Regions from separate parts of the Lysinibacillus sp. NPDC097231 genome, predicted to be linked through region 3. Evidence: riboswitches for the same ligand, from Rfam matches in the RefSeq annotation. Region 3 holds a riboswitch; each other region holds the start of a gene.

Region 1 (7,766 bases), on a different contig from region 3:
AGCTGCAAGCTTTGCTACAAGAGCAGGATATATACACAGCAAAAGAACGTGAGATTGCATTGGCCGAGCAAGCAGAACGCTTAGTATTACTTGAGCAACAATGCATCGATTTACGAAACGAGCAAAATCGGAAAGAACAATCCTATCAGCGAGCGATGATGGAGCAGCAAAATGCGGAAACTCAGCTAATAGTAGCACAAGAGAAATTTAACGTTGAAGAGGCGAAAGAGCCTGAACGTCAGCAAATTCTACAGCAAGAAATACAGCTCCAAGCATTATTACCGAAATTTGAAGCATACGAAAATAATCTTCAGCAAATGCAAATTGCTGAACAATACGTCGTAACAGCAAAACGAGCAGTAGGAGATAATCTTACACTACTAGATAAAGAACAAAGCCAATTACAGCAACTAACAAAAACAATTGAGCAATATGAAAAGCAAATAGAGCCCTATGAGGGTTATTTAGAACAGCTACCGAAGCTAAAAGAGCAGGTATCATTACTAACGCAAGTTGAAAAATACACTAGAGCAGTTGAGACAGTAGAGCGTGATGTATTTACTGCTAACGTCCATAACCAAGAAAGTAAGCAGACTCTTCAAAAGCTAGAGCAGCAATGGATTACTAGCCAGGCAAGTATTTTAGCACAGCAGCTTAAGGATGGGGAGCCTTGTCCAGTTTGTGGTAGTACAACGCATTTTGAAACACATTTAGAGCAATTAGAGATTATTGAACTAGCACAAGTGGAAGCTTTACGAGCAAAAGCGGCTACTGATGAACGTAAGTTTTTGGAGAAAGAAGCATTATTGAATTCTACGAAGCAACTTCTACAAGAGGCACTGGGACAGTTGGAGGCTAATGATATCGATCAAACGAATCAAGCGCAAATCGTAGCTTCCTTACAATATGTAGAGCAACAAATTGTGATTTTAAAAGTAGTGAATCATCAATTAGCTGATGTACGCATGAAACAGAAACATCAACGTGCAAGTATGGAGCAACTGCAAGAAAAACAAATAAAACTAGAGCAATATTTTGCTGACCAAGCGAAGGAATTTACAAAACAACAGGCAATTGTAGAAGAACAACAAAAGCATATTCCAGAAAATGTTAAAACGTTACAAGCATTAAAGCAAGCGACTGCTGATATAGCTTCACAAAAGGCTGCATTACAAGTTGCATGGCATGCCAGCCAACAAAACTTGCAATCTTCTAAAGAAGCAGCGAATAATGCTAGAATGGCCTTGGAAATAGCTAAGCAGGCTTTCGAAGAATTGAAGCTGAAAATGGATGAAAAGCGCGAGCTATTTTCAGAAAGCATGCAGGAAGCAGGCTTTGAAAACTATGAAGAATTTGCTGCTGCAAAGCGTAATGTACTGCAATTAGAGGCTTTACGGAAGGCTTGCAGTGATTATACTTTACAAATACACACATTGCGGATTCAAATTGCTGAAGGGGAGAAGCATCTTCAAGGGAAAGAGAAACAAGATTTAATGTTAATGGAAGAAAAGTTAGAGATGCATCGTATAGCATATGAGGAAGCTTTTAAAGTATTGCAGCAAATGAAAGGATTTGCAAAAGTTTGCGAAGATTTTGTTGTAAGAATTGAAGAAACAGCACAAGAGATTCGTTTACTTGAAAAAGAAGCAGGAAAAGTTAAGGAGCTCTATGCAATGCTAAATGGTCAGAACATGAAAAAGCTGTCCTTTGAGCGATATATTCAAATCAATTATTTAGATAAAATTACAGAGGCGGCTAATGTGCGTTTACACCATTTATCTAATGGACAATTTGAGCTTCGCCGTTCCGATCGATTAGAAAAGCATGCCAAGCAAAGTGGTCTCGGACTTGATGTTTATGACGCCTATACAGATCAATTACGCGATGTGAAAACATTATCGGGTGGAGAAAAGTTCAATGCATCCTTGAGTCTTGCTCTTGGTATGGCAGATGTGATACAAAGCTTTCAGGGGAATATCCACATTGAAACAATGTTTATCGACGAAGGCTTCGGTTCTCTCGATGAAGAAGCATTAAATAAGGCGATCGATACTCTCATTGATTTACAGGACTCTGGACGCATGATTGGTGTCATATCACACGTTTCAGAGTTAAAAGCTACAATGCCCGCAGTGTTGCATGTCGAAAAAACAATGAATGGTCATAGTCAAACATATTTTGAAGTAAAGTAAGGTAAAAAGGCGTACCTCCCTTAATAAAGCGAGGTACGCCTTTTTTATCCTACATAAACAGGTAGTAATTTTTCTGTACCGAAAGCAAAGTGTCAGGTACAAGACTCCCACAAAAAAATGTAAGTGATAAAGCACTACTGATTGAAGTGTACCTTTATTTTTTACGTGGAATTACGTTGGGAGTTGTTCCTTTTTTAGCAGCTATTACTTTCTTTACAATTGGAATAACGATAGGTGCTAACTTTACCGCGGTTTTGACAACGTTAGATACTTTCAAAAAATAACAGCTCCTTTTACTAATAGTTCTCCTGTTTTACTTCTTTCAGCGGGTATCCAAACATCTGTTGAAATAGTAGAACTTAGTCTAAGAACGCTACGTCCTGTGGCAACGACTGAGTGACCAACTTCATGTTGTTGCTGTCGCTACGCTTTCGCACAGACAAAACCATTTTGCTGCTGCTGCGTTAGAACTACGCTCTCGACAAAAAACATCTATTGGCCTAAAGCCTCCCGTGGATGTCACGGAATTAATTGATAACCTTATCGGATAACACGAACGGCCTGAATTATATTCCAAATAACGATTCCTAGAGAAACGAGTAAATAAATGACAAATGATGCTAACCAAACGATCATAAATGTATTGCTACCAGAAGAATATGGGTCGTAAGTGTTAAATGATACGGTTGAGAAGACAAAGACGGCAAAGAAGATAATTCCAAACACGAATGGGATTAAATGAGATATAAGTGCTCGAATAGAGTGTCTCTTTACGTCACTATCTTTTGAAACAAAGTAAACAATTAATGGCACAATAAAGGGTGCAAAAAAAACACTGAGATAACTAAATGCAGATAAAATTTTTTGGTTCTCCATAGTTGTACCTCCTTTTTTAATATTTACGCATGAAAAACAGTAAAGTTTCAAAAATTAAATGTGAAAAGGTTGTAATCATGAAAGTGTTTGCGTACAATGAGGTTGTTCAAATAAAATTAAGATGTAACGACCACAAGGGGAGCTGATGATGTCGGCTGAGACTTGGCACGTAATGCCTCGACTCTTTGAACCTGTAAGTTAACACTTGCGTAGGGATGTGGATAGAAACTGACACTTTTACGATGTGAGGCTCTGTCCTGGCATCGTTTTTTCATTCTTCAGGGAATGAACAATTGATGTCAGAAAGAGACATATCAGCGCTTTTCTATTCCTGCTCTTGTATCCTACATCGGAACAAAGGAGAGAATAATATGGACAAAAAAAGACTTTTAATGCTTGTGGAGATTGCGATATTCGCAGCGATTGGCCTTGTGCTTGATCAGGTTTCCTTTAAAGTATGGGCACAAGGTGGCTCGGTTAGTCTAGTGATGGTACCAATAATTTTAATAGCTTTTCGTTGGGGTCTTCTACCTGGTTTGACAACAGGCTTACTTATCGGTGTAATGCAAACAATGTTTGGTGCCTACATTGTACATTGGTTTCAAGGCTTACTCGATTATGGAGTTGCCTTCACAGTAGTTGGTTTGGCTGCAATTGTACGTCAACCAGTGCTTGAAGCTGCAAAAAATCTAAACAAAACGAAAATGGCGCTGTATATTATTCTAGGAACAGTATTAGCAGGGTTTTTACGTTATGCAGCACATACGATTGCTGGCGCAGTATTTTTCTCAGAGTATGCTGGCGATCAAAATGCTTGGATTTATTCAATTATCTATAATGGAACATATATGCTACCAGCAACAGTCTTAACAGCAATCGTCGGTGTGCTGCTATTTACAGCAGCACCTCAATTAATGCAACGAAAATCATAAATATTTTACCCTTCACATGAGTGGAGGGTTTTTATTATTTAGCTTATCATCATGACATGGAGGGGATTTCCGATCCGATGAGCCGCTCAGTCGCAACGGAAGTCAACTTATATAAATGACATACGTTTTAACAAATGTCATCCCCGACCTTTGATGATGAGCCTGTTTTCAGCACTTTATAATTTAAGCTGGCATACAATATTTAAAGCGTTTAGCGTTATACGCATAGAAAGTTATGTTATATTAAAGAGTAGATATAAGATGAAAGGAACGTTAAAAATGATTGTAAAAACGCAAGAAGAGATTGAAGCCTTTAAAAAAATCGGCCGTATTTGTGCTGAAATCCGTGAAGCAATGAAGGCTGCTACAAAACCTGGTGTGACAACACTTGAGCTCGATGAAATTGCTGGTCGTATGTTTGCTGAAGCAGGAGCAATTTCTGGTCCTAAAGGAGAATATGACTTCCCAGGATACACATGTATTAGTGTTAACGAAGAAGTAGCTCATGGTATTCCAGGAAAACGTGTTATTAAAGAGGGAGACATCGTGAACATTGATGTATCTGGTTCCTTAAATGGCTACTTTGCAGATACGGGCATTTCATTTGTGGTTGGTGAAGGTTATGAAGATAAAGAAAAATTATGTCGTGTAGCTAAAAGTGCCTTTGACCGTGCGATGACAAAAGTGAAAGCTGGATCAAAATTAAACCAAATCGGAAAAGCTGTCGAGCGTGAAGCATATGCCAATGATTTAACAGTAATTATGAACTTAACAGGTCATGGTTTAGGTCGTTCACTACATGATGAGCCAAATCATATTTTAAACTATTATGATGCATGGGATTCTACAATAATGAAAGAAGGCATGGTGCTTGCAGTTGAGCCTTTCATCTCAGCGGAAGCAGAGCATATTGTTGAAGCTGGTGATGGTTGGACATTTGTTACACCAGACAAGTCATTAGTAGCCCAAATCGAGCATTCAGTTATCGTTACAAAAGACAAACCAATTATTTTAACTTCATTAGATGAGCAATAATAACTTAAAAATCCTGCTAACCAATTATTTTTGGTAGGCAGGATTTTTTTTGATAAATAGTATTCCGACAAGTAGTACACCGCATAAAAACAACGCGGCTGTTGTCACCAGTAGCTCATCAAAACCATTATGTAATGCAATCCCGATATAACACCAAATAAATACACTTGGATACATGATATCAAAATGATGGAATCGAATATGTAGCGCAATCGCTACTCCAATTGTCAGTAAAATTACTGCCCAAAGTGGATTACTAAGGCCAAAACCGTTCCATTCATAAGAGGTTAGCGTAAAGCTTGTGTTTGTCATCAACATAAATGTAACCCATGCGAAGTAAATCGAGAAGGGGGTGCGACCAGACAGTGAATTGTTGTTAAGTGGGTACGTATTGTACAACAGAAACAAATACAACACTAAAATTAGCGTACTGCCAAGTGATACAATATATAGTTCATGATGCCATGTGAAAATTGCTAATGCCTGTATTATACATATGCTACTAAAGAGAACAGTCTGTTTAATAGATGTCTTTTTTAAATTCATAACTAACCAATAACCAAGTAATATGAAAATCACTATCCAAATTACATGACTAACATCAACAGGTGCAAATACAACAGGAAAACGATTTGAGATTTCTAACGAAGATTGACCGTTTATATTCATGAAATAGGATGAAAAGGTTAGGATGAGTGAGACAAAATAACTAATTGTCATCAAAATAAATCGAGGCATGCTTTCCTCTCCCTTCGTGTTAAATTGTATAGGGAAAAGACAAATAAGTATAGGACTGTAACATTACATTTTCATTATAGCGGAAATTGTCAGCAATGTATTGTGTTGTTTCCTTGAATTATCTACAATTTACCATTTGTATAGGCATCCAAATATTTCTTTAGTACAATAAAAAATATACAAATATAAGGAGTGGAAATTGAATGACTCAAAATTTAAAAGATCTAGATTTAGCAATTGAATTAGATAAAAAAATGTATAAAAAGAAGTTAAAAGTACTCCAATATGAAATGTTAAATGCCCAACAGTTTTTATTAAACAACAAAATTGGGCTCATACTAGTATTTGAGGGAATGGATGCTGCAGGTAAGGGAGGTGCCATCAAACGACTAATTGAACGTGTTGATCCACGTGGCTATGTCGTACACCCTATTTCGGCACCCCAGCCTCATGAACTCCGATATAATTATTTACAACGTTTTTGGAGAAAGCTACCACAGCATGGTCAAATCGCTATTTTCGATCGCTCATGGTATGGCCGTGTATTAGTGGAGCGTATTGAAGGATTCGCAACAAAAGAAGAGTGGACTCGTGCATACGAAGAAATAAATAACTTTGAAAAGATTTTAACTGCAGGGGACTACATTGTCATTAAGTTTTGGCTTCATGTCTCGGATGAGGAGCAACTTAAACGTTTTAATGAACGTGAGAATGATCCTTATAAATCTTGGAAGCTAACAGATGAAGATTGGCGTAATCGTGAAAAAGCACCTGAGTATATTGAAGCTGCAAATGAAATGTTTGAGAAAACAGATAAGAAAAGTGCTCCTTGGGTTTTAATAGCGGGTAATGATAAAAAATATGCACGTGTACAGGTACTACAAGAAACAATTGCGCATATCGAACGTGAGGCTCAAAAACGTGGTCTTCATTTAACGAATGTATTAGATAAGGCTCATTTAGAAGATGCTGAATCATCAAGCCTTGAATTGTTAGAAGAGAAACCGAAAAAGCAAAAACAAAAAAACTAAATAATGATATTGATGCTGTGATAACAAAACGAGCTGTTTTAGTTGTAGCAGCATCTTTTTTTACATACAATAAAATAAAACTTCAATCAGTGGGGATTGTATTCCCATTAATAAGAAAAGAAGAAGCGATATTAATATGTACTGATAATTATTGGAAGGCTAGTGTGGAGAAATGGTGCTTAAGATTTGGAATTTATTGAGGAAAAAGGGTGGAAATGTGGTATCAATTCAAGGGGGAAAATGCTACATTCGCACATTTCAAGAAAAGGATGTACAAAGTTTAACTGATCTTGTAAGCCGCAACAAATACTTTTGGTCTACATATGAACCATTACAACGACCCGAATATTATACAATTGATGCTCAATATAAAAAAATTCAAGAAAGCCTATATTTATTGGACTCCAAACGAGAGTTTTCTTTCGGTATTTTTGAACCAGGTACAAATAATCTAATTGGACATATTGCTCTTTATGCTGTCAAACGCTTACCTTACTCCAGTGCATTTGTTGGCTATGCGATGGATGAAATTTATGTAGGGAAAGGGATAGTAACAGAGGCTGTTAATATGGTTGTGCGATTTGCATTCGAGCAAGTAGGTTTACATCGTGTCGAGGCTTATGTTTCAACAGAAAACAATGCTTCTATCCGAGTTTTGGAAAAATCAGGATTCCAACGTGAAGGTTTATTAAAAAAACTGCTATATATTAATGGTCAATGGGTAGATCATTATATGTACGCACGTTTAGAGGACCAATAAAAAGAAGTGTCTATCTTTCGAGTTAAGTCGGATAGACACTTCTTTTCTATTGTATTTAGATAATAACGAAATAATCGTTAATTAGTGTTTTCTACCGTCTTCAATTAAATCTAAGCGACCTGTATTCGGATCAATTACTAAGCCATGAACAGGTACGTCTTTCACCATTAATGGGTGATTACGAATAGTATCGACACTTTTC
Region 2 (7,766 bases), on a different contig from region 3:
TCGAATAATTTAGCGCTTCCCGCAAATTTTTATCACTTAATGGACCTTTGTATAAATTGAACCCAATCCATTCCATCGAACTAGCGTCTTCATTAATCACTACTTTTAAATTTTCATTTCCTTTTAATCGCTCAATTTCAGAAAAGGAAATCCCGTAACCATCAGCACCAATCAAATCTACTTCCCCCGATTCAAGTGCCAAAATCATTGTTGAAGCATCCGAAATATAAATGACATTTAAGTTATCAATATCCGGCTTTCCACGCCAATGATTTCCATTAGCTACAAATTCAATTCTTTCTTTAGTACTACTTTGTACTTTATATGGTCCTGTACCAATAGCTTCTACAAATTTCCCTTCTGCATCAAAACCGGTTGGGCTAGGAATGGCAGTTTGATAAGAGCCTACAACTGTTAAAAATGTTGCCGATGGTCTAGTTAATGTGAATACGACTGTATAATCATCAGTAGCTTCTACTTTTTCAATACCTAACCTTCTAGACAACTCTTTATTTTGCATATAACGATTAAACGCTTGAACAACTGCATCACTTGTAAATAATGTATCATCGTGGAATTTAATATCCTTCTTTAAATAAAACGTCCACACTTTTGCATCTTCACTAACCTCCCAATTTTCAGCTAGTGCACTTTCAAATTGGCCAGATGATGTCTCTAACGCCAAGGATTCAAAAACTACCGTCTTTAACGTTGTATTTTCGCGACCATTAGCATAAGGATCTAACCCTAAATAATCTAAAGCATGACCTAATGCAATATTCACATTGCTTGGTTCATTAGCTTTTTCTTTCTTCTCTACTGCTTTTTCATCATTGCCACATGCTGCTATAATAAAAGTTAAACAAATTAATGTAGCAAGTAGAAAAAATTGCTTTTTCACTGATCTCAAAATCATCATCTCCTCAATATATTTTTGAAGCTATTTGAATATTATCAATTAGTTGTGTGAGAATAACGAAAAAAGAAAGAATTTTCAGTGAATATAGAGTGAGATTCTTGTGAAGTTTTGATATGGTGAAGGTGGAGCAAAATGTAAGGATTTTTTCAAATACATGGTAAAAAACCTAACTAAAATTTAATTTTCAACTTATTATTAATATCCAAGCCCAAATTTTTACGACCAAATAAAATAAGACTTGTGCCTAATTTGATAGACACAAGCCTTCACTTGAATTATTTATAAATCTGACTGCCTGCCTTCTTAAATTCTTTTGCCTTTTCCTGCATGCCTTGGTGAATCGCTTCAGTCGTATTTAAGTCTCTTTCCTTTGCATAATTGCGAATATCCTGTGAGATTCTCATACTACAAAACTTAGGTCCACACATTGAACAGAAGTGTGCCGTTTTCGCTCCCTCTGCAGGCAATGTTTCATCGTGATATTCCACTGCACGCTCTGGATCTAGGGATAGATTGAATTGATCGCGCCAGCGGAATTCAAAGCGTGCCTTAGATAGTGCATCGTCACGCTGCTGTGCTCCTGGATGCCCTTTCGCTAAATCTGCCGCGTGAGCAGCAATTTTATACGTAATAACCCCAACACGAACATCCTCACGATTTGGTAACCCCAGATGCTCTTTAGGCGTTACATAGCACAGCATTGCTGTACCAAACCAACCGATCATTGCAGCACCAATGGCTGATGTAATATGGTCATAACCGGGAGCAATATCTGTTGTCAGTGGCCCTAATGTATAGAAAGGAGCTTCCTTACATACCTCTAACTGCTTGTCCATATTTTCTTTAATAAGATGCATTGGCACATGCCCTGGTCCCTCTACCATCACCTGTACATCATGCTTCCAAGCAATTTGTGTTAATTCCCCTAGCGTTTCCAGTTCCGCAAACTGTGCCTCATCATTTGCATCTGCAATGGAACCTGGACGTAAACCATCACCTAAAGAAAAGGCAACATCATATGTTTTCATAATTTCGCAGATTTCTTCAAAATGTGTATATAAAAAGCTCTCTTGATGATGATATAAGCACCACTGTGCCATAATTGAGCCTCCACGAGACACTATACCTGTTACACGATTAGCAGTTAATGGTATATAACGCAGTAATACCCCTGCATGAATCGTGAAGTAATCAACACCTTGCTCGGCCTGCTCAATCAACGTATCACGATACACTTCCCACGTTAAGTCCTCTGCCACACCATTTACTTTTTCTAACGCTTGATAAATAGGTACTGTTCCTACTGGCACTGCGGCATTTCGGATAATCCATTCACGTGTCGTATGAATATGCTTACCAGTCGACAAATCCATAATGTTATCGGCACCCCAACGTGTTGCCCACGTCATTTTTTCTACCTCTTCCGCAATAGAGGATGATACAGCAGAATTCCCAATGTTGGCGTTAATTTTCACGTGGAAGTTGCGTCCAATAATCATCGGCTCGGCCTCAGGATGATTAATATTAGAAGGCAAAATAGCACGCCCTGCCGCGATTTCTGAGCGCACAAATTCAGGGTCCATATTTTCACGAATGGCTACAAATTCCATTTCCGGAGTAATAATTCCCTTTCTTGCATAGTGAAGCTGTGTTACATTTCTACCTCTCTTCGCACGCAAAGGCTTTCTAGATAAATCCGGAAAAACATTTTCTTTAATACGTGGATCATCAGCATTGCGGAATCCATTATCTTCTGGCTTGATGGTACGACCTTCGTATTCTTCAACATCATCCCGCTCACTGATCCATGCACTACATAAGGCAGGCAATCCTTTTGTAATGTCCACCATATATGCAGGATCAGTGTATGGACCACTCGTATCATAAACACGAACTGGCGCATTTTTCTCTTCCCCAAAGCTGCCTGTCGTCGGACTTAATGTAATTTCACGCATTGGTACTAAAATATCAGGTCTCGATCCCTCTACATAAACCTTTTTGCTACCATCAAAGCTCGACATAATTGTAATATTCTTTTCGTTAACTGTTGTCATGACCTACTTCTCTCCCTTATAGAAAATTTCATACAAGGACCGAATCTAGCTCACTCCAACAAAAATCAATTTTCTTTTGCTGTCGCTTCGCTTTCGCACAGATAAACAACGCGTTCGGAGGTTTTATCTGTTTGACACCTACAGATTAAAAAATAAAAGCCGAATCCAAAAAATTTTGGATCCGGCTATCAATGTAAAAGTATAGTTATCGCAAATAATATAGATTGCAACAATGGTTAACTTTCCCACGCTGGTATGAGCCAGATCAGGTCCAAAGGGTCAAGAAACCTCTAAGCGTTTCCCTCTCAGCCTGACTCATCAGACTCCCCTAGTTAATGCTATTTAGTTTGATGCTAGTGTAGCAGATATTACTAAGGGATGGAAGCTTCATTTGATAATTTTTGTCTTATCATCATAACGTGTGGTTGATTTCCGTTCCGTCTAGGCGTTTCCTGAGGGCGTCTAGCTGTTAGGTAAACAACAGTTCCGCTACGTAAATAACAATTGTCACTGTGATGCAGCTCACAATCGTTGAAAACAATACTGTTTGTGCAGCTGTTGCCGATTCTACGTCATATTCTAATGCAAGACTAGAGCTATTTCGCGATGTCGGAAAGGCACTGGCTATAAAAAGGGATTGTGCTACGACACCGTCTAGGCCAAGTACAAAAATAATAAGTAAAGCTACAGCTGGCCCTATGATTAATCGTGTAAAACAGCTAATGAATACCGTTTTATTGAACATAGATTTGATTTCAAGCTGTGATAGTTGTGCACCTAATGTTATTAATGCTATAGCGATAAAACCGTCTGCCACATGATCTATCGGAATTTTAATAAACTGAGGTACAGTGATATCAAAGTAGTTCAGAGCTACACCAATAATAAGCGCATGAATAATAGGCATTTTGAGAAAATCTTTTACGATTGCCATGCCTGACTTTGTTGAAGAAATTAAATTGTACAAGCCGTATGTATACGTGGTCATATTTTGAAATATCACTAGAATAACCTGAATGGCTACACCAATTGGCTGTGTCACAAAAATCATTTGTGCGACTGGAATACCGTAATTGCCGGAATTTATGAGGACAACGCTATTTTTAAACACTGCTGCCTCCGTTCTCACTAGACCTAATGCCCTCGCTACAAAGTGACTAAGCATCATTTGGCTACCAATAAAGAGGAGGATAAACAATGCAACTTCCCCAAGCACCGATAGTTCTATACTCGTTTCATACAAATTCACAAAAACTGCTGCTGGCATAAAACAGTATGTAATAAGTTGCGAAAGTGCCTTTAAATTAAAACGGAATTTTTTTTGAAGAATTGCGCCAAGTACAAGTAGCACTAAAATAGGAGCGACAATCTGAAAGAAAATCATTCCGAGATACATCATGGTAATGTCCCCCTCTCCTTTCCTATAGTAGTGCTGTTTATCTACTTGGTCAATGCACCTCATGATTGCCTATTAGAAATAGTAATCCCACAAATTTGCAGAAAAAAAGGCTACCTTTCATATTTACATATCTGGTTGGTAGTCATTCTTGTATTAAGCAAGCTTAAATCGATTAACAACCTCTTGTAAGTCTTTTCCATGTTATCGATGGATTCTGCCACCTTTTGTAGCTCTGCTTGTTGATCTATAGCAGATGCACTTACTTGTTCAGCAGACGCTGCCGTCTCCTCCGATATTGCAGATATATTTTGAATCGCCATAATAGCTTGATTTTTACGCTCTAGCAATAGAAGAAAGTTTAGTCATTAACATATTGATTGATACCGCAATAGAACGAGAAAGCTCATTTTTACGCGCCTCTCTTAAATCTGCAGCAAAGGTGATTTAACTCAAAAAAGTAGAAGAGAAATTTATAGAAGCTGCTCGCGCGGGTGAACATGGGAAAGGTTTTTCTGTAGTTGCCGAGGAAGTACGAAAGTTAGCAGAGCAATCCAAAAATGAAACAGAAGTTATTATCATAGTATAAACAAGAAATAACACTAAAAATAATCCTATAATAAGGGAAGATAACTTCAAAGCAACACCCCTAGGTTTTCCCATTATAACACCCCCGTTTTATAAAAAAATCATAATGGATGGACTAATGTATCACAACAACATAATTATCGAATAATGCAGAATTTTACTTATTTATGAGTAATTTTAAGCATTTCATTACATAAACAAGACGTTCCGAGAAAAGGACTAATGATTCATTTGCTTTATGGATATATAGTAAAACATCCCTTCGTATACTAATATATTGAAATATATGTTATATTATCTATTAAATACTATGATTGGAGTGACTTAAATGAAAAAGAAAGCGTTATCGACTTTTATGGCAACTGCTATGACAGCCACTTTGGTATTGCCAGTGCTACCTGCAAATGCCGCCTCTGGTGATTCTTCTGTAAACCACTCAATTCAAGTAGCTGCAGCCAAAACAAAAGTACCTTTGGGGCAAACAGTTACGATTACAAATATCACTAAAGATATGGTACGTACATCCAATGGTTCATTCAGAATCAATAAGTCGCTGAAGCCCCTCTTTAAAACATCGAATATCACTGCATTAACGAATGCTCAAGCTACAATTGTGGTAAAGAACGGTGAAATTACGAGCGTTACAGCACTAACATTAAATAAAGCTGGCACGAGCAAAAAAGCCGTATATTTTAACGGCGGAGACGCAGATATTTCAGGAAATCTAACTGTAAATGCGGATTATATGGAAGTTCAGAATGTCAATATTGAAGGTGAACTTATCGTAACGAATCGAGTAAAAAAAGAGATTACGCTTGATGACGTAGCTGTTGATGAGTCAATCACATTCAAGACTTTGGCGGGAAAAGTAAATTGGTTATATGTTTCTTTACAAGACGTTAAATCCTCAACAATTAATTTGAACCGTACGAAAGTAAATGTGACTTCCAACCAAACGATTTCTAAAGTCATTGTAGAAGGTAAAGTTGCTGCATTTGAAGCGGCAGCCAATATTGATAAGCTGACAATCGATGTGGAAGATGATTTTAGCCTGTACGGAGATGGTAAAATTGAGCAAATAATTGTCAAGAGTGGGGAAAAGGTGGCATTAGATTCAGGACATATAGTTAACAATGTACAAGTGGATGATAAATCAGCATCTGTAACTCTACCTGTCTCGAATAAAACAGAACTAAGCAAATTAATCGCATCACCTCCTTACGTTGCCGTGTCTATTTATGGAAATGACACTTTAGCAACAGAGAAATGGACAACACAAGCTGAGCGTACAGCATTCGAAAATGTAGTAATTAGCTCAAGAGCAATAGCTAATAACGCCAACGCTTCACAGGCGCAAGTGGACAATGCCATTACACAGTACAAAACTGCATTAGCAGTTTATCAAGCTGCTCAAAAAACTGGAACGAAATATGGTTATGGTGATAAGTCTTCACTTCAATCACTTATCTATTCTGTTCAGTATGTAACAGTATCTTGGGATGGTTACAACGTACCATATAACACACCATGGACAACTGAATCAGAGAAAAATGCTTTAGCTTCGGCTGTTTCATCTGCTCAATCAGTTGTGAATAATACCTACTCTACTCAAAACGATATTGCCAATGCTATGAATAATTTAAACAATGCTATATCGACTTACAAGAATGCTCAGAAGTATGGTTATGGTTATAATGGATATTATGGTGATAAAACTCAATTATCAGACTTAATTAATTATGCTTGGAATCTATATAATCCTCAAGATACTTACAAGAGCCAATCAGTTAAAGATACTTTCTATTCAGCTATTAATTCAGCTCAAAGTATTGTAGATAATTATTATTCGACACAATACGATGTGACTAACGCTATTGACAAATTAAATGATGCTATTAACTATTACCAATATAATTATTAAATCAGTGAGTGTAATAACATATTATTTGACTAAGGAAAGTACTATTATTAAAAGGGACTCAGCTTAATAATAAGGAGTCCCTTTCAATTTTAAATATTCACTTGTGAAATTACGTTCATTTTACTCCAGTTTCGATACCATTTTTTAATTTCCTCACTTGGCTTCACGGCTATATGCTCCTGTAGCATTTTATTTAATAGCCAATATTGCTCCTCCACAGCAGCAGCATTGTTCTGTAAATTATAGAGCTTCATCAAGGTAAAATAACTTTCTTCCTCATCAGGGAAATATGACTGAACCTTTTCTTGCACCTTCACAGCAGCAAGATAGTTTTCATGTTCAATATAATATTCACTTAATTGCTGCGCATGGTGTAACCATAAACGTCTTAGTCTTTCTCTTTCACTTTCTGACCATAAATAATCGCTATCACCCAAATAATCGCCTGTATAGGCTTGGAATACATGCTCATGCGCCTCTATTGTACCCTGTCCAAGTGGAGGCAAAGACTTTAATTGTTCTAGCCATTGTTCTACATCGATTACCACGTCTTCTACCAATAATTTATAGCCTGAATTCAGCAAAGGACTTGAGATTTTCATTCCTTCTAACCCATAATTTTTCAAAGTTTGACGGATGGTATAAATAGCTGTGTAAAGCTGCTTGGAGGCCTTATCCATATCAGATTCTGGCCAAAATAGCTCCAAAATGGTATCTCGATAAATCATTTCATTGCGATGGCTAAGCATATAAGCAAACAACTCTTTTGCTTTCGATGTACGCCATTTCATTAATTGCCCATCACCATTAGGCGTAACCACCTTCAGATCCCCTAACACCTGAATCATCTTTTGCTTAGTCTTGTTTGGCTGATTCTTTTCGGTAATC
Region 3 (7,766 bases):
TACCACGTTATGCAGGGGATGTACGCATATTGCAAATAGTAACCCAAGAGGAATTAGCACCAAATTATACGGGTGATGTTCGCCTTTTGGATCGTGAAACTGGTAAAGATGTGAATGTTACAATGTCTTCCAAAGTACTAGACACGTATACAGCTCGACGTTTATTACACGAAGAGGAATTGGAAGCAATTTGTAGACGCTTTGGCGTTCGAAAATTACAGCTTAAAGTGGAGGATGGTTTACAGCATGCCATCTTTCAGCAACTATTAAAAGCATACTGGATCAGGTGAGGTGAGCCGTATTGGGCTTTAGTCAATTACTTTTTAGCTGGACGGCCATCATCCCGGTCATTGTCCTTCTATATTATTTCTTTCGGAAAAAATATACCGATCAAACCGTGTCCTCGACACTTTTTTGGTCAGAAATTATGCAGGAAACACGTGTATCACCGTACTTAAAGCATTTACAAAAAAATGCACTGCTTTATTTGCAACTATTAGCACTTCTTTTACTTGTACTTGCATTAATGAATCCTTATGTTAAAAAACCAACAATTGTTGGTGCACAAACGATTTTCATTGTGGATACATCCGCTACGATGTTAGCAGGGAAAGAGCAGTCAACGTTTGACACACATAAAGTGGAAATGCTGTCATTGGTTCATCAGCTTGACGGAAGGCCAGTGACGCTTATTACAACAGGTAATATACCAAAAGCGATATTACAGCAGGAAACGAATACAAAAGATATTGAGAAGGCCATTCAAGAGTTACAAGTAACATATGAAACAGCTCAAATGAATAAGGCTCTTGATGTGGCACAGGCTTTTGTCGGAGATACACCAACATCTATTTATGTCTTTACAGATACTCTTGATAAAAAGCTTTTACCAATGGAAAAGGATACAGTGAAGTGGTTTGTCAAAGGCGCGGCTAAGGATTTAATGAATATTTCCATAACACGCTTTGCTGCTACTACAGATGGTCAATCTACGATGGCGCTTGTACAATTGCAAAATGATACTGACCGAGAGCAAAAAGTAACACTTTCTCTACAAAATGGGAAGGGGAATGAGATTACTACAGAGGGTGTCACATTACCACCGAATGAAGCAGTGACGAAAACATTTAAAGATTTACCATTAGAAGATTCATTGACTGCTAAGATAGATGCAAATGATGATTTTGCTGTTGATAATTCGCAAACAGTGTTGCTACAGACAGCTTCTTCAAAACTAGTTGTCGATCAAGGCATGCATCAACTCATTCAAAAAGGTTTGCAGACGATTAATAGTGGTGTGAAAATTGTTCCGTCTTTACAAGTAGCTGATAATCGAGATGCCACTGCTGTAACAAATCAAACGGCGCTACTCGAAAAGATGGACAAGCCGATTATATTATTTGGACGTGATGATGCTGAAAAGCTTGAAGCTTCTGGGAAAGTAACAACAACAAGTGATTCGTTATTTGCCTTTAGCGAGCTAAAGGATATATACATCAGTGTTGTATATCCTGGTTTCGATGGCTATAAAACGATTGCATCGGTTGGAGATCAGCCATTTATACAGCGTTCACCTGAAGGAGATATTGTAGTATTAGCTGATATTGCAGATACAGATTGGCCACTTTATCCTTCATTTCCGTTATTTTTATGGAGTGTTGAACAACAGCTTTCACAATCAATTGGTTCACTCGGTATTTTTACACCAAATGAGCAACGTGCTGTGGCTTTAGCACAGGGTGAATGGAGTGTATATTCCCAAGATGATCAGTTTTTATCGTCTGTTATGAATGGTTTATTAACAGCTCCAATGAAGCCAGGGATCTATACAGCACGTTCAAACAATGAAGAAAAGCACTTTATTGTACAGCTTCAAGCTCAAGAGCGTGTCATTGAAAAAGGGACAAGTTATACATTGGGAGAGCTTCAGGACAATGGTAAAGAAGAAATAGCGAAAACTTCGTTCGTGCCTTGGCTCATCCTCATTATTTTAGTATTACTTGTTTCAGAGTGGGAGGTGCAACGACGTCGTGGATTTACGAATTGATATGCCATTAGCATTGTTGCTGTTACTTCCCTTATTTGCGTATTTTGGTTGGACCTATTGGCGTGAACGTCAGCGACTAAAAAAGAGCCATATCGTGGTACTAGGTATACGCATTGTAGCAATTTGCTGCTTGGTTTTCGCACTTGCAGGGCCTTATATTTTATTACCTGTAAAGGAAGAACAAATAATATATTTAGTTGACCGTTCTGCTTCCATGAATGGTACAGAGGATGAGATGGCTCATTTTATAGAGGAAAGTTTACAGTCGAAAAAGGATAAACAGCTTGCAGGGATTTATTCTTTTTCATCGACACTGCAAACGGAAGCCATTTTATCAAATTCATTAAAGGAAGTACCAAAATTTACAGCCATAAAGTCAACAGATCAAACGAATATTGAGCAAAGCCTACAGCTCGCTTCAGGTATCGTAGATCCAAAAAAAGCAACACGCCTAGTATTGTTAACGGATGGCAATGAAACAAAGGGAGATGCCTTAGATTTTGCTTCAAAGTTTAAAGGTTCAAACATTAGTGTTGATGTAGTACCGTTTAGCCAACCTGTTGCTAACGATGTATCACTTAAAAGCTTTGTAACCCCACAAGTGGCTTATATAGGGGAGCAGCAGCAGTTGGTGACTGAAATTCAAGCAACTGCGGCAGGACAAGGGGAATTATTATTATATGAAAATGATAAACTCATTCATCGTGAGGCAGTGGAGCTTGCACAAGGTTCAAATGTATTTACGTATAAACATACAGCAACAGCAGAGGGACTTGTAAAATATGAGGCACTCATGCAAGTTGAACAAGATGCCATTTTTGAAAATAATAAACTAACAAGTGTTACGATGGTGCAAAGTGAACCACATTTATTAATCGTTAACGGCTATGACACAGCATCACCTATCGCTGCATCACTTGGTAGCCAATCCATTTCCTATGATGTTGTGGGTGCTGAAAGTTTACCAAATGAACTTTCAAGTTATTTACAATACAATGCTATTATTTTTGATAATGTGCCAGGGCATTTAGTAGGCGAGGCAAAAATGAATGTAATTGAACAGGCAGTGAAAAACTTCGGTGTCGGCTTTACAATGGTCGGTGGCGAAAATAGTTTTGGCTTGGGTGGCTATTTTAAAACACCAATCGAAACGTTACTACCAGTTGAAATGGAGATTAAAGGTAAGGAACAATTACCATCATTAGGACTTGTTATCGTGCTTGACCGTTCTGGCAGTATGTCTGGAGCGAAGCTAGAGCTCGCTAAGGAGGCGGCTGCTCGTTCAGTTGAAATGTTAAGAGAAGAAGATACACTCGGCTTTATTGCTTTCGATGATCGACCTTGGGAAATTATCGAAACTGGACCGCTTGGCAATAAGGAAGAAGCTGTAGACACCATTTTATCTGTAACACCAGGTGGAGGAACAGAAATCTATGGTTCACTTGCAAAAGCTTATGAAAACCTAGCTGATTTAAAGCTACAGCGTAAGCATATTATTCTATTAACGGATGGACAGTCACAGCCAGGGAATTACGAAGATTTAATCGCTGAAGGAAAAGACAATGGCGTGACATTGTCTACTGTAGCCATTGGACAAGATGCAGATGCCAATTTACTTGAAGCACTTAGTGAAATGGGCAGTGGACGATTCTACGACGTTGTTGATGAGCAGACCATCCCTTCGATTTTATCTCGTGAAACGGCAATGATTTCACGCACATATATAGAGGATAGCCCATTTTATCCAACTATCTATAATGCATCTGGATGGAACACGTTATTTGCAAATGGTGTACCTCAAATGAATGCTTATATCGGTACGACAGCAAAGCAGGGGGCTTCTGTGATCGCTGAAAGTGAGAAGGAGGATCCCGTGCTAGCGCAGTGGCAATATGGCCTTGGCAAGACATTCGCTTTCACTACTGATTCGACAGGAAAATGGACAGGAGACTGGGCAAGATGGCAAGACTGGGGTACGTTTTGGCAAACGCTTATTTCACAGATGCTACCGAGCTATAATGATGTAGCCTATGATGTACGTCTAGAGTCAGACGGTTCATTTATGATAACTGATCCAACAAATGAAGTAGCGTTTTTAGATATTGTAGCTGTTAACGAATCTGGTGAAGAACTTGAAACACAACTTGAAACCATTTCAGCGTCACAAGTTCGAGCGGTTGTACAGGCAGAACCAGGACTGATCTTCTTCCGCATTGCAGATGAAGACGAAGCTATTTACCAGGCAGGCTTAAGTGTTCCGTATAGTGCCGAATATGAGTTACGTCCAGTGAATGACAAGCTAACAGAAGAGCTGACAAAACAAACAGGCGGCTCCGTTTTGAAAGAGCCGGAGGAAGTATTCCGTGAATTTACGAAAAAAGGTGCAGAACGTCAAAATATTACAACCTGGCTTTTATTAGCGGGGATGCTACTGTTCTTCATTGATATAACAATACGACGCTTTGGTTGGGGCTTCCTAACAAGGCCGAAGAGAAACGAACAGCTTGTAGAGGAAAAACAACTGCAGGCAGAGGATACAAATGTTGCCCAGCTATTAAAGGGCATGAAAAAAAGATAGTAAACACAAAAAGATGGTGCATCGCTTTTAGCAATGTGCCATCTTTTCTTTTTTTGTTAAGGAATTTTTTCGATAAAGGCACAAAAAGTTTCGATAAAATGACATTATGTTTCGATAAAAGCTCAAATAGTTTCGATAATGCTCTAATTTGTTTCTATAAACCAGGCTATTTAAGCATTGTATTAAGGTTAGTTACAAATACGGTCTTTCGCAGATTACTAGCAACGACAACGCCTAAGATGGCACCAATAGTACTTGATGTTAAAAAGGCTGGCATGAAAAATAATGCAGCTACGGATGTTCCCATTAATAAATGTGCGTAAGGTACTGCAATGAATGAGGCAATGATTCCTGTTCCAAACATTTCACCAACACCTGCTAGCCATTGCTTGCCGCTATATTTAAAAGCAATGGCTGCGCACAGTGCGCCAATGACACTACCAGGTATAGCTAACAATGAACCTGTGCCTGTTAAAATACGAATAATCGCAGTAACAAAGGCGACCATAACAGTAGGCACTGGTCCAAGAAAAATAGCGCCAATAACGTTAATGGCATGCTGCACTGGATATGCACGTGCTATGCCTGTCGGAATTGAAACAAAGGCAGAGCCTGCTACAGCAATTGCCACTAATAAGGCCATAATGGTTAATTTTCGAATTGACATAATGTCCGCTCCTTTAAAATATTTAAATTTAATTGTTATCGCCGCTTAGACCTCTAGCACGAAAAAAAGCCACTTCCTGAAAAACAATAGGAAGCGGCCTTGCATTTACATATTAAAAAGCAAGCGTCGCCACTTCCCTACGCTAGTGTGAACTAGATCAGGTTCAAAGGGTCCGTATATAACAATACACGTCTCAGCCTTTTAAAGACTCCCCTAGTGGTAATAATTATTTCATTTTTTTGTTGAGCAGCGTAACAACATAAATGTAACATACTACTACAAATAGTCAATGACTTGTCAGACTATTTCGAATCAGACTGCATAAGATGTGGTGCTCTTTTCATTGTCCAAATAAGGGCAAGGAAGAAGCAGGCCATTAGAATGATAGCCCCGAAAATGTAAGGACTGTTCATATTCCAGTCGAATAGGATACCCGCTAAAGCTGGACCAATCATATTACCAAGACTCATATATGCATTATTAAGACCAGCCGCAAACCCTTGCTCATTGTCAGCGAGCTTCGAGATGAGCGTGTTAACAGCAGGGCGAATTAATGTAGTGGCAGTAGAGAAGATTGTCGCTACAGTTAAAACAAGTGCAAAGCCAGAAACAAATAAAATTAAGAAAATAGAAACGGCTGCAATAAATAAATTGACTAATACCACTTTCATCTCACCGAAACGATTAAAGAGCGGTGTAATAATAAACATTTGTACCACTACACCGAAAGCACCACCTACAACTAAGATAATGGCAATATCCACGGGTGTGTAATTGAATTTTTCAGTAACAAACAGCGATAGAGTTGTTTGGAAATTAGCAATACCGAACGAGAATACTAACATTATAATAAGCATAACAAAGTAAGGCATATGTATGGAACGTGCCATTTGCTTCACTAGATTGTCTTGTTTTTGTATTTTTTTCGCAGAGTTTGGTTTTGTTGATGGTAATAAGAAAAATGATAGTAACGCTGCTAAAATAGCAGCAAATCCAGCCGTATAGAATGGGAAATGTAAGCTTACTTTTGATAAAAAGCCACCGATTCCTGGTCCAATCATAAAGCCAAGAGACATGGCTGCTCCTAGCATTCCCATCCCCTTACCTCGTTCTTCATATGTTGTAACATCTGCTACAAAAGCCATAATAGGAGGTGCAATAAATGCTGAACCGAGGCCACCTAAAAAGCGTGCCAGGAAGAGCATCCACACGTCTGTAGAAAGTCCAAAACCAATTTGTGCAAGCCCTGTTACTACTAGGCCGAAAATAATAAGATTCTTCCGACCGTATTGATCCGAAAGATTCCCAGCAATTGGAGAAAATACGAATTGTGCAAAGGCGAACGTTGCAATAAGCATGCCAAGAACTTGGCCTGCAGCACCGAATATTTTTAAATACTCAGGCATAACAGGAATAATAATCCCAATACTCCCCATTGCGATAAACATATTAAACATTAAAATATACAAAGCCGCCTTATTAGACTTCTGCTGGGTCATCGAATATCCCCCTTTTCTAATCAAATATACTACAGTCTACCACAAGGCTTGTACCTTTGCTATTGACTAGAAGTCTGAAATAAGGTTATAGGGTTGCAATCTAATGAATGGAAAAGCTTCATACTAACATGATCGAGTGCATTCGTATTAAATGAGGAAAAAGCTGTTCTCTACGTCAATAACGTGAGAACAGCTTTAAATGGTTTATCGAATGCCCATTTTAAATTCTAAAAACAGCTCATTGTATTTACCTAAATAATCAGGGCCTAAGTTTTTATAAACTTCTAATGTTTTACGTTGTTCTTCAGAAGGATAGAAGCGTTCATCAGACACAACTTCTTTATCCATTAATTTCATTGCTGCAATATTAGGGGTAGAGTAGCCTACATAATCAGCATTTTTAGCACCCGATTCAGCGTTCAATATAAAATTAATGAAGGCATGTGCACCCTCTATATTTTTTGACGTTTTTGGGATAACCATATTGTCAAACCATAAGTTCGAGCCTTCTTCTGGTACAGCAAAGTCTAAGTCTTCATTTTCTGACAACATATCAGCTGCTTGACCAGACCAAGTGAGTGCTACTGCTGCTTCGTTATTAATCATCAATGGCGTAATTTCATCCCCAATAATGGCTTTAACATTTGGTGCCAATGTAATTAATTTATCAGTTGCTTCACGTAGCTCATGGTCATTTAGAGAGTTAAGTGAGTAGCCAAGACTATTTAGGCCCATACCGATAACCTCACGTGCCCCGTCAACTAAAAAGACTTTTCGTTTTAACGAGGAGTCCCATAAGTCCTGCCAAGATGAGAAATCGAGATGACCAATGAGTTTTGGATTATAGACAATGCCAACTGTTCCCCAGAAATATGGAACAGAATATTTATTGTCCTCATCAAATGGTAAGTCTAAAAAATAAGGATCGATATTTTTAAAATTAGGGAGTTTGGTTTTATCCAAAGGAATAAGTAA
Region 4 (7,766 bases), on a different contig from region 3:
TGCCATATACGGATGATAATCAATAGACTTGTCCTGCTTTAAATAGTACGGTAACCCTACCTCTCCAACAGCCACCATTTCATCAGCATGATGGCTTATCCAATCAAATAACGCCTCAACTTCAATGTTACTAGGTAAAGCTTGTTCAGGATGAAAACCAAACGCAGCCTTCACCTTTGCATAGGTTTTCGACAGCATCAACGTTTTTTCACACGATGCAAGGTTCATACTAACCGCAATGACTTGTTCAACCTCTTCTAGCAAAGCAGGTATTTCTTTTTCCTGATACTGTTCTAAATGAATATGTGCATCAATCAACATGAATGTCATCCTTTTCTTCTTTTAAATACGTAAACAACTGTTGCTTTAATGCCGTAAATGCTGCGGAGTGCCGAATTTCCTCTTGTCTTGGTCTTGTAAAAGGAACGACAATCTCCTTTTTAATCGTCGCTGGTCGCTTCGTTAAGACAATGATGCGATCTGCTAAAAAGAGAGCTTCCTCAATACTATGGGTAACGAACAATATAGATTTTCTATATTTCTCCCATATGGATAATAACCATGACTGCATTTCAAGCCTTGTAAACTCATCAAGCGCAGAAAATGGCTCATCCAAGCATAATATAGGTTTGTCACTGACAATTGCCCGAATAAATGATACTCGCTGTTGCATACCGCCTGACAGCTCACTGGGATACGCATTTTCAAACGATGCGAGACCTACTTTTGCTAACCACTCCTTGGCAAGTTCAACATTAGGTTTTTGATGAAGCTCCTCTACAATCGTGACATTTTCAATTATCGTACGCCACGGTAATAAGCAAGGCTGCTGAGGCATATAGCCGATGGTTCCTCTTTTTTGCTGAATATCTACACCATTTAATAGAATAGCTCCCTTATCAATAGAAGAAACACCACCGATCAATTGAAAAAGCGTGCTCTTCCCACTACCTGATGGTCCGACAATCGCAACAAATTCTCCGTCCTGCACCTCAAAAGATACATTTTGAATGACTTGAAGGGAATCAAAGGATTTATCAATGTTTTGAATACTTAGCATGTTGTCCTCTCCCCTTCACAACAAATTTTTCTAATAAGCGAATACCACTAAATAACAGCAAACTTAAAGCGACAATGGCAAAAATCGCAACAAACACACGATCCGTACGAAATGACGATTGTGCCAATGTCATATAAACACCAATCCCCTTTTTCGCACCCAACCATTCCGCAATGACAGCCCCCATAACACTATAAGTTGCCGCAATTTTAATACCTGAAAAGATAGCTGGGAATGCATAAGGCCATTCAAGCTTCCAAAAGGTCTGTGCTTTGGTTGCCCCAATCATCATAAAATAATGCTTCAACTCTGGTGAGGTTTGACGAAAGCCATCCATTACAGCAATAACAATAGGAAAAAAGCACACTAGACAGATAATAATAAGCTTCGGCAATAAACCAAACCCAAACCAAATGATTAATAACGGAGCTAGAACAAGCACAGGAACGTTCTGTGACATAATGAGAAGAGGATAAAACAGCTCTCGAACAAACGTAAAACGATGTAATATCACAGCAACCGTTAGCCCACACAATATCCCGATAGCAAGACCTAGTAATGCTAATTGCACCGTTGCAAAGGCATGCGGCACAAACGTTTCATACGATTGACAGCCTTCTTTCAAAATGGCACTGGGTGCAGGCAATAGCCAATGTGGAATGTCTGCAAAACGCACAATTAGCTCCCATATGAATAAGAGGAAGGCGATAAAAATTATCGTCCTTCCTTTTTGAATTGCCTGCTCCCTCACTGATATTTCTCCGTTAACATCCCCATTGTAATACCGGATGGCTGATATAAAATTTTCACTTGTGTGATTACATTAATAGCACCCAGCTCAATCATCTTGTCATTCATTTTTTCAATGATGTGTAGTAAAGTCGATAGCTCCCCCTCCATTGTCGTTTCTAACGGGTGTACCTCATATTCCACTCCAGATGCGTCAATAATGGCAATTGCCGCATCAACGAATGGAATCACATCTTCATATTTTTCTGTTTTTGGTATAATTTGAACACTGATTAATGAGTTGGCCATATTATTTCGTCTCCTTTTTCGGTAAAAAGTCGTTCGTAAAGGCTTGCTTTGCATTAAACTCGCCCTCTAACACGTTGTTGCTTGACATCCATTTTGCGTAATTTTCCCAGACAGTCAGCTTTTGCTCGCCCCATTGAGCAGCGTCGTCTTGATACTTATCTGCTAGCCATTCCTGACTTTTATGCACAAGCTCTTTATCTAAATCAGGAACCGCTTCTAGTAATATATCTGCTGCCTCATTTGGATGTTGAATCGCATAGTCATAGCCCTTAGCAGCCGCAGCGACGAATGCTTTAACCGTCTCTGGATCATTGTTAATCATTTTTTCATTAGTAGCAAGTACAGGTGTGTAATAATCAAGCTGATTACTATAATCTGTTAAATAAAGCATGTTCAGCTTTTCCCCACGAAGTTCTGCTTCAATTCCAGTCCAGGCATAAAAAATCCACGCAAAATCAATATTCTTTTGCATCATCGTAAAGAAATCTAAATCACCTGCATTGACAATATCCAACTTATGAATATCCGCATGTTCTGTTTGCATGAGTGATTGAAGAACAGCCTGTTCTAGTGGTGCCCCCCAACCTCCATATGTTTTACCTTCAAAATCCTTTGGTGACGTAATGCCTTTAGATGCGATAGAGGCAAAGCCAGATGTATTGTGCTGAATAACCGCCGCAATCGATACTAAAGGTACATCTTGCACACGAGCCTGTGTAATCGCCTCCTGATAGCTTACGCCAAACTCAGCCTTGCCAGATGCTACAAGCTGGTCTGCACCCGCTTCACCAGGTAGTAAAATTTCAACGTCCAAGCCCTGTTCCTTAAAGTAGCCAAGTTTTTTCGCTACGTATAAACCTGTGTGATTGGTGTTCGGTGTCCAATCTAGCACGACGGATACTTTTTTCAATACGTTCGTATCCTTTGTATCCTCTTTTGCGCTACAGCCCACTAATGTTAAAAGTGTAGCCATCAGGATCAATAACCTTTTTTTCATGTTGAAACCTCCCAGTAAATAGTGTGAAAGTGTTCATGAGTGAATGTTACAACCAGAAGAAAGCGCATCCACGGTTTGTCTGCCCCAAGGTTTGTGCAAACAGCAAATGCTTGCCAACATAAAAAACGCCTAGGATTCCTCCCAGACGTTTTACAATCAATATCAAAAGCTTTCTTTTTTTGAATAGATGTTCCCTACGCTGGTACGAGCCAAATCAGGTTCAAAGGGTCAGCGTCTATCGGACACAATCTCAGCTGGCAACTACCAGCCCCCCCACATTCTTTCCATATGAACTTTTCGTTGATTATTATACCCATATCTCTTTATAAAAGACAAGGCTCTCTTTACCGAAAGCGCTGTAAATGGTTTTTGAAATAAATTTATTCATTTAAGAAGTAAAAATACTTCATCATATTGACAATGGAAACAAAATACAATAAAATTTGATTGATCAATCAATCATTTGTTGAAAGGAGTATCTAAATGGAACCTAGACTTACTAATGATGAAAAAAAGAGAAGAAAAAGATCTACTATTCTAAACGCCGCGATTAAATTATATAGTGAGAATGGTTTTGCAGAGACAAAAGTTGCCGAAATAGCTAAGGAGGCAGGAGTTAGCTTTGGTACGGTATTTACGTATTTTGATTCAAAAGAAGCACTTTATGAAACAGCCATTTTGGAGCCTTTGGAGGAAATCAAACCATATTTTTTTGAGATAGAAGAACACTTTAAAGGTGAGCCTCTTGAAGTTGTGAAGAAAATGGTAGATTGCCATGTACACATATTTTCAACGAGAAGTGAATACCTACGTCTAATTCAGCAAGTTATTGCAAGACCTGATCGATTTCCAAAGCCTTTTAACGAACTAAACGATTTCGTAAATACATTTATAGACTGTATTTATCCTGTTATTGAAGCAGGTCAAAGGCTTGGTTACTTTTATGAAGAATCACCTTCATTAATTGCTGAGTCATACTTATCCATCTTAAACGGAATGCGTTTAACGTTTATTGATGAATATACAAATTCATTGTGGAAGGATATATCGAGACAAGCTCTGAGATTATTTGGACCTATCTCTAATAAATAAGCCCCTTTCCTTCGCTCTTATCTTTAAAATTAGGTAACTCAAAAAACAGGTCTGCACCTGTAGATAATATTTTGATCATCATGAAAAATAGTTTGGATGATTTTCTTTTTGGTTTCCGCTGACTGGATCAACGGAAATTCTATCAGAAAGAGCTCTTCTTAATATGTGAGGAGTGATTTATATGAAATTGAGAGATATCCATCCTAACGTCAAACTTCGCCTAGCCATGCAATTTCTAGGCAGCCTTATTTCAATGGCTGTTATCCCTTTTCTAGCAATCTATTTTACCCAGAAAATCGGAGCTACTAAAACGGGTATTATTCTTATAATAATTGTGATTAGTGGCGTTATTGGAGGTTTTATCGGAGGGCATGTTTCAGATAAAATAGGGCGAAAAAAAATAATGATTTATGCTGAACTTGGACTATTGCTTTCGTATTTGTTAATAGCGCTTTGTAATTCCCCTTGGTTTAACCTTCCTTATATTTCTGCAGCATTCTTTATCATCAATATGTTTTGTGGAGGAATGTTTCAGCCAGCCGCACAAGCTATGATTATTGATGTTACTAATGCTGAATCGAGAAAGCTCGTATTTACAATTAGCTACTGGTTGAGTAATTTATCAACTGCTATCGGAGGAATCATTGGAGCATCTAAAAGGTACTTATTTGAGCTATTTATTGGCATTTCAATCATCTCTTTGTTATCTGTATTCATGACCGTATTCTTCATCACAGAAACCTATTCACCAGAACCTGCACCTAAGTCTTCTAATCATAAGAAAAAATTTTCATCAAAAGAGATGTTTCAAATCTATTCAACCGTTTTAAAAGATAAGGTATTTATGTATTATATTTTCGGAGCAATCTTGATTTTCACCTTGGAACAGTCTTTACCAAACTATATTGGGATTCGCCTTGAAAAAGATATAGCCCAACACTCAGCTTCATTGTTTGGAATAAATTTCATGATAGATGGCACAAAAATGCTAGGTTTTCTCCGAACAGAGAATACTATTCTTGTAGTTCTTCTATCAAGTGTTGTTTTATTCTTATTTAAAAAGTGTAGTGATCGCTGGACTCTCGTTACAGGAATGTTGATCTTTTCTATATGTTTTAGTGTTTTTGCTTTTTCAAATAACGTGTTGTTTCTTTTTATGGCCATGTTTATTGGGACGATTGGTGAGCTGATGTATGTTCCTATTAAACAAGCGATGATAGGAGAACTTGCCCCATCTAACGCTCGTAGCACCTATATGGCTTTTAATAGCTTGACTATCTACGGAGCAATGATTGTATCTTCGTTATTGATCATCGTTGGTGAATGGATTCGCCCCATATATATGGGTGGATTGCTCCTTATTCTAGGACTAACTGGTACATTTTTGTACTACATCATAACAAAAACGCTATACTCTAAAGGTAGTGAACGGAATGAAAGTAAAGTACCAGTTTCTTATTAATTTTACCCCCTCCTAAAATCAGGACTGGGGCAGGATGTTTACAGGTGAAAATAAACTTTCTACATTATCCCCTCCCTCCTTTAGCTGTAGATTTGTAATAAAGTTTAATTAAATTAACGATATCCATCTTTATATAAGAACAAATTTAAAGAGTATGTTTTGAAAAAAGATTGATCAAAACATACTCTTATTTAATGTTGACAGCGCAATAATTCTAAGCATGATCTTCAAGTAAAGCCCCCGTTAGTCTAAGTACATTTATTCACAAACTTTTCTTGAAATAAAATGAGCAAAATCCTGAAACACAAAGGCAGGCTATAAACGTCCAGAAGTTAAAAAATAAATGATTAGAAAAAGGATTTAAATAGGATATTTCGTATTCAAAAAATGGATTGATTTCATTTCGAAATAAAAGGATTCGGTAAATCGTCATTCCCAAAATCAGCACAAACAGCCCTGAATAGCAGGCTTGAAATAGTTTCCTTTTCACTGAAAAACGTTCATGTAACTTTTCAAAAATAAATATCATTGCAAAGAAAAAATAAAGAATAATTAACATTGGAAGCATAACAAACATTAGGCCTGGGTTTCCATTTCCTCCAACAAAATTGTCACCTGTGGGGTCGAATGAAGTAGTTGTCATATTAGTGAATGCAAAACCGACAACACTTACAATTCCCGAGATAATAACACTTAGCAAATAAAGAAAACGCATTATACTCCTCCTTAACAAACCTTCCCTTTAGTAAATAAAATTCAACAAAAAAAGCGTAAATCCTTGTTGGATAAACGCCCCTGTTTGTTGAATAAGAAATGTAAGTACTTATTCCTCTTCCACTTCAAGACTTTCATAGAAGTCATCAATAATTGGATAAATATCTGGCTCTGTATAATAATAATTACCATTTACTTCATTTAAAGAAAATGAAAAAGTAATTTTCTCATCTTGGTAAAGTGCAATAGAATATCTAAACCCACTCCTATCTACTTGGTTTTCTTCTGGTATAAACTGAATGTTCTTTATTTCACTAAAAAAGCGATGCCTATGCAACTCAATGATCTTCTAGTAAAGCCCCCGTTTGCTTTACAAGCTTATTGAAAAGTTCCGTTATCATTGTCACTGGTTTGTTTTAATTCCCTCCTATATTTAGTATAGGAAACAAGAACTTCTATCAAAAATAATCCCCATAGAATTGGATTAGACAATCCAATTCCAGCCCGAGAAGCACCACCAAGTAAAGTTAAAATTATTAGTACTGAGAAAATGTATATCCCAAAAAAAAGGGTAAAAATAAGTTTTTGTTTGCTTGAGTTAAATACGGGTTCCCCTTTTTGACGAGTAATAACAGCTAATACAATAAAGGTAACAACCCCCATTATCCCTATTGACATGTTTATTCCTATTTCGGGGAAGATGTCTATTACAACCATTAAAGTTAAAAATCCCACTACTAAAGTTTGGGATATATAATGAATTCTATTTTTCATGCGTCACCTTCCTTTACTCAATCCAATCATACAGTTTCTTATTTTAATCATACCACCAATTTCCTTTTATTTAGGAAGTAATGATTAGCTATATACTTCTTGTTAAACTAACCTGCTCAGTTAGTTGAATAAGAAAAAGATGGGGTCCCTGTGGAATCCCATCTTGAAGTAAAGCCCCGGTTAGTTTAACAAAACATTAATTAGAATAAATTTAATTGATTTCGCTTGATACATTTTATCCTTATACATATATGTAAATTGAATATCCCTTATACTCCCACTTCCCCGCTTTTCCGCTGTGTATTTAGTTTAGCTATTTACAAAATTCTTAACCATAAATATCCCTGTTAGCATTTTCCTTACGCAGTTTTAAATCAATATTTCTGGAACATAATAAGTTGTGTTGAAATAAAAATTTATAATAATTAAGGAGTGTACAATATGAAAAAAATTCTATATACGTCACTAGTCTTTATTTCTTTGATTTCCATTTTTTTGAACAGTTCAATTTCTGCAAAATCTCAGACTTCAGAAAACGTTGGAAATTCTTCACATATAGAAAATAACGATGAAGGAAAAGTTGTTTTTAGTTACAAAAGAGATTTTAAATCTTTAGCAAATTTTTTCAA

What was found. A riboswitch is a leader RNA that binds a small molecule or an ion and turns the genes downstream of it on or off. The one in region 3 is predicted to bind thiamine pyrophosphate.
Region 1: linked by a shared signal. The riboswitch ahead of thiT (energy-coupled thiamine transporter ThiT) and the one ahead of thiW (energy coupling factor transporter S component ThiW) in region 3 are both predicted to bind thiamine pyrophosphate.
Region 2: linked by a shared signal. The riboswitch ahead of thiC (phosphomethylpyrimidine synthase ThiC) and the one ahead of thiW (energy coupling factor transporter S component ThiW) in region 3 are both predicted to bind thiamine pyrophosphate.
Region 4: linked by a shared signal. The riboswitch ahead of ACIQXF_RS02710 (ABC transporter substrate-binding protein) and the one ahead of thiW (energy coupling factor transporter S component ThiW) in region 3 are both predicted to bind thiamine pyrophosphate.

The regions. Positions count from the first base shown of each region.
Region 1 covers NZ_JBIWDH010000015.1:6,605-14,370, reverse strand. Annotated here, with positions in the region: gene ACIQXF_RS10805 (AAA family ATPase) at 1-2,192, shown strand, start outside; gene ACIQXF_RS10800 (hypothetical protein) at 2,347-2,469, opposite strand; gene ACIQXF_RS10795 (magnetosome magnetite crystal formation protein family) at 2,733-3,068, opposite strand; TPP riboswitch at 3,194-3,301, shown strand; gene thiT (energy-coupled thiamine transporter ThiT) at 3,440-4,000, shown strand; gene map (type I methionyl aminopeptidase) at 4,280-5,035, shown strand; gene ACIQXF_RS10780 (hypothetical protein) at 5,060-5,773, opposite strand; gene ACIQXF_RS10775 (polyphosphate kinase 2 family protein) at 5,977-6,804, shown strand; gene ACIQXF_RS10770 (GNAT family N-acetyltransferase) at 6,977-7,564, shown strand; gene ACIQXF_RS10765 (beta-class carbonic anhydrase) at 7,646-7,766, opposite strand, start outside.
Region 2 covers NZ_JBIWDH010000030.1:22,765-30,530, reverse strand. Annotated here, with positions in the region: gene ACIQXF_RS16770 (ABC transporter substrate-binding protein) at 1-901, opposite strand, end outside; gene thiC (phosphomethylpyrimidine synthase ThiC) at 1,195-2,973, opposite strand; TPP riboswitch at 3,199-3,313, opposite strand; gene ACIQXF_RS16760 (AEC family transporter) at 3,443-4,372, opposite strand; gene ACIQXF_RS16755 (hypothetical protein) at 4,483-4,719, opposite strand; partial or broken gene ACIQXF_RS16750 (methyl-accepting chemotaxis protein) at 4,845-4,946, shown strand; gene ACIQXF_RS16745 (S-layer protein) at 5,286-6,878, shown strand; gene ACIQXF_RS16740 (response regulator) at 6,968-7,766, opposite strand, start outside.
Region 3 covers NZ_JBIWDH010000011.1:6,517-14,282, reverse strand. Annotated here, with positions in the region: gene ACIQXF_RS08820 (DUF58 domain-containing protein) at 1-290, shown strand, start outside; gene ACIQXF_RS08815 (vWA domain-containing protein) at 302-2,047, shown strand; gene ACIQXF_RS08810 (VWA domain-containing protein) at 2,031-4,625, shown strand; gene thiW (energy coupling factor transporter S component ThiW) at 4,792-5,292, opposite strand; TPP riboswitch at 5,410-5,517, opposite strand; gene ACIQXF_RS08800 (MFS transporter) at 5,595-6,791, opposite strand; gene ACIQXF_RS08795 (ABC transporter substrate-binding protein) at 6,996-7,766, opposite strand, start outside.
Region 4 covers NZ_JBIWDH010000002.1:180,635-188,400, reverse strand. Annotated here, with positions in the region: gene ACIQXF_RS02730 (TatD family hydrolase) at 1-321, opposite strand, end outside; gene ACIQXF_RS02725 (ABC transporter ATP-binding protein) at 311-1,060, opposite strand; gene ACIQXF_RS02720 (ABC transporter permease) at 1,038-1,811, opposite strand; gene ACIQXF_RS02715 (thiamine-binding protein) at 1,808-2,098, opposite strand; gene ACIQXF_RS02710 (ABC transporter substrate-binding protein) at 2,100-3,095, opposite strand; TPP riboswitch at 3,270-3,380, opposite strand; gene ACIQXF_RS02705 (TetR/AcrR family transcriptional regulator) at 3,579-4,187, shown strand; gene ACIQXF_RS02700 (MFS transporter) at 4,369-5,649, shown strand; gene ACIQXF_RS02695 (hypothetical protein) at 6,473-6,700, opposite strand; gene ACIQXF_RS02690 (hypothetical protein) at 6,742-7,137, opposite strand; gene ACIQXF_RS02685 (hypothetical protein) at 7,579-7,766, shown strand, end outside.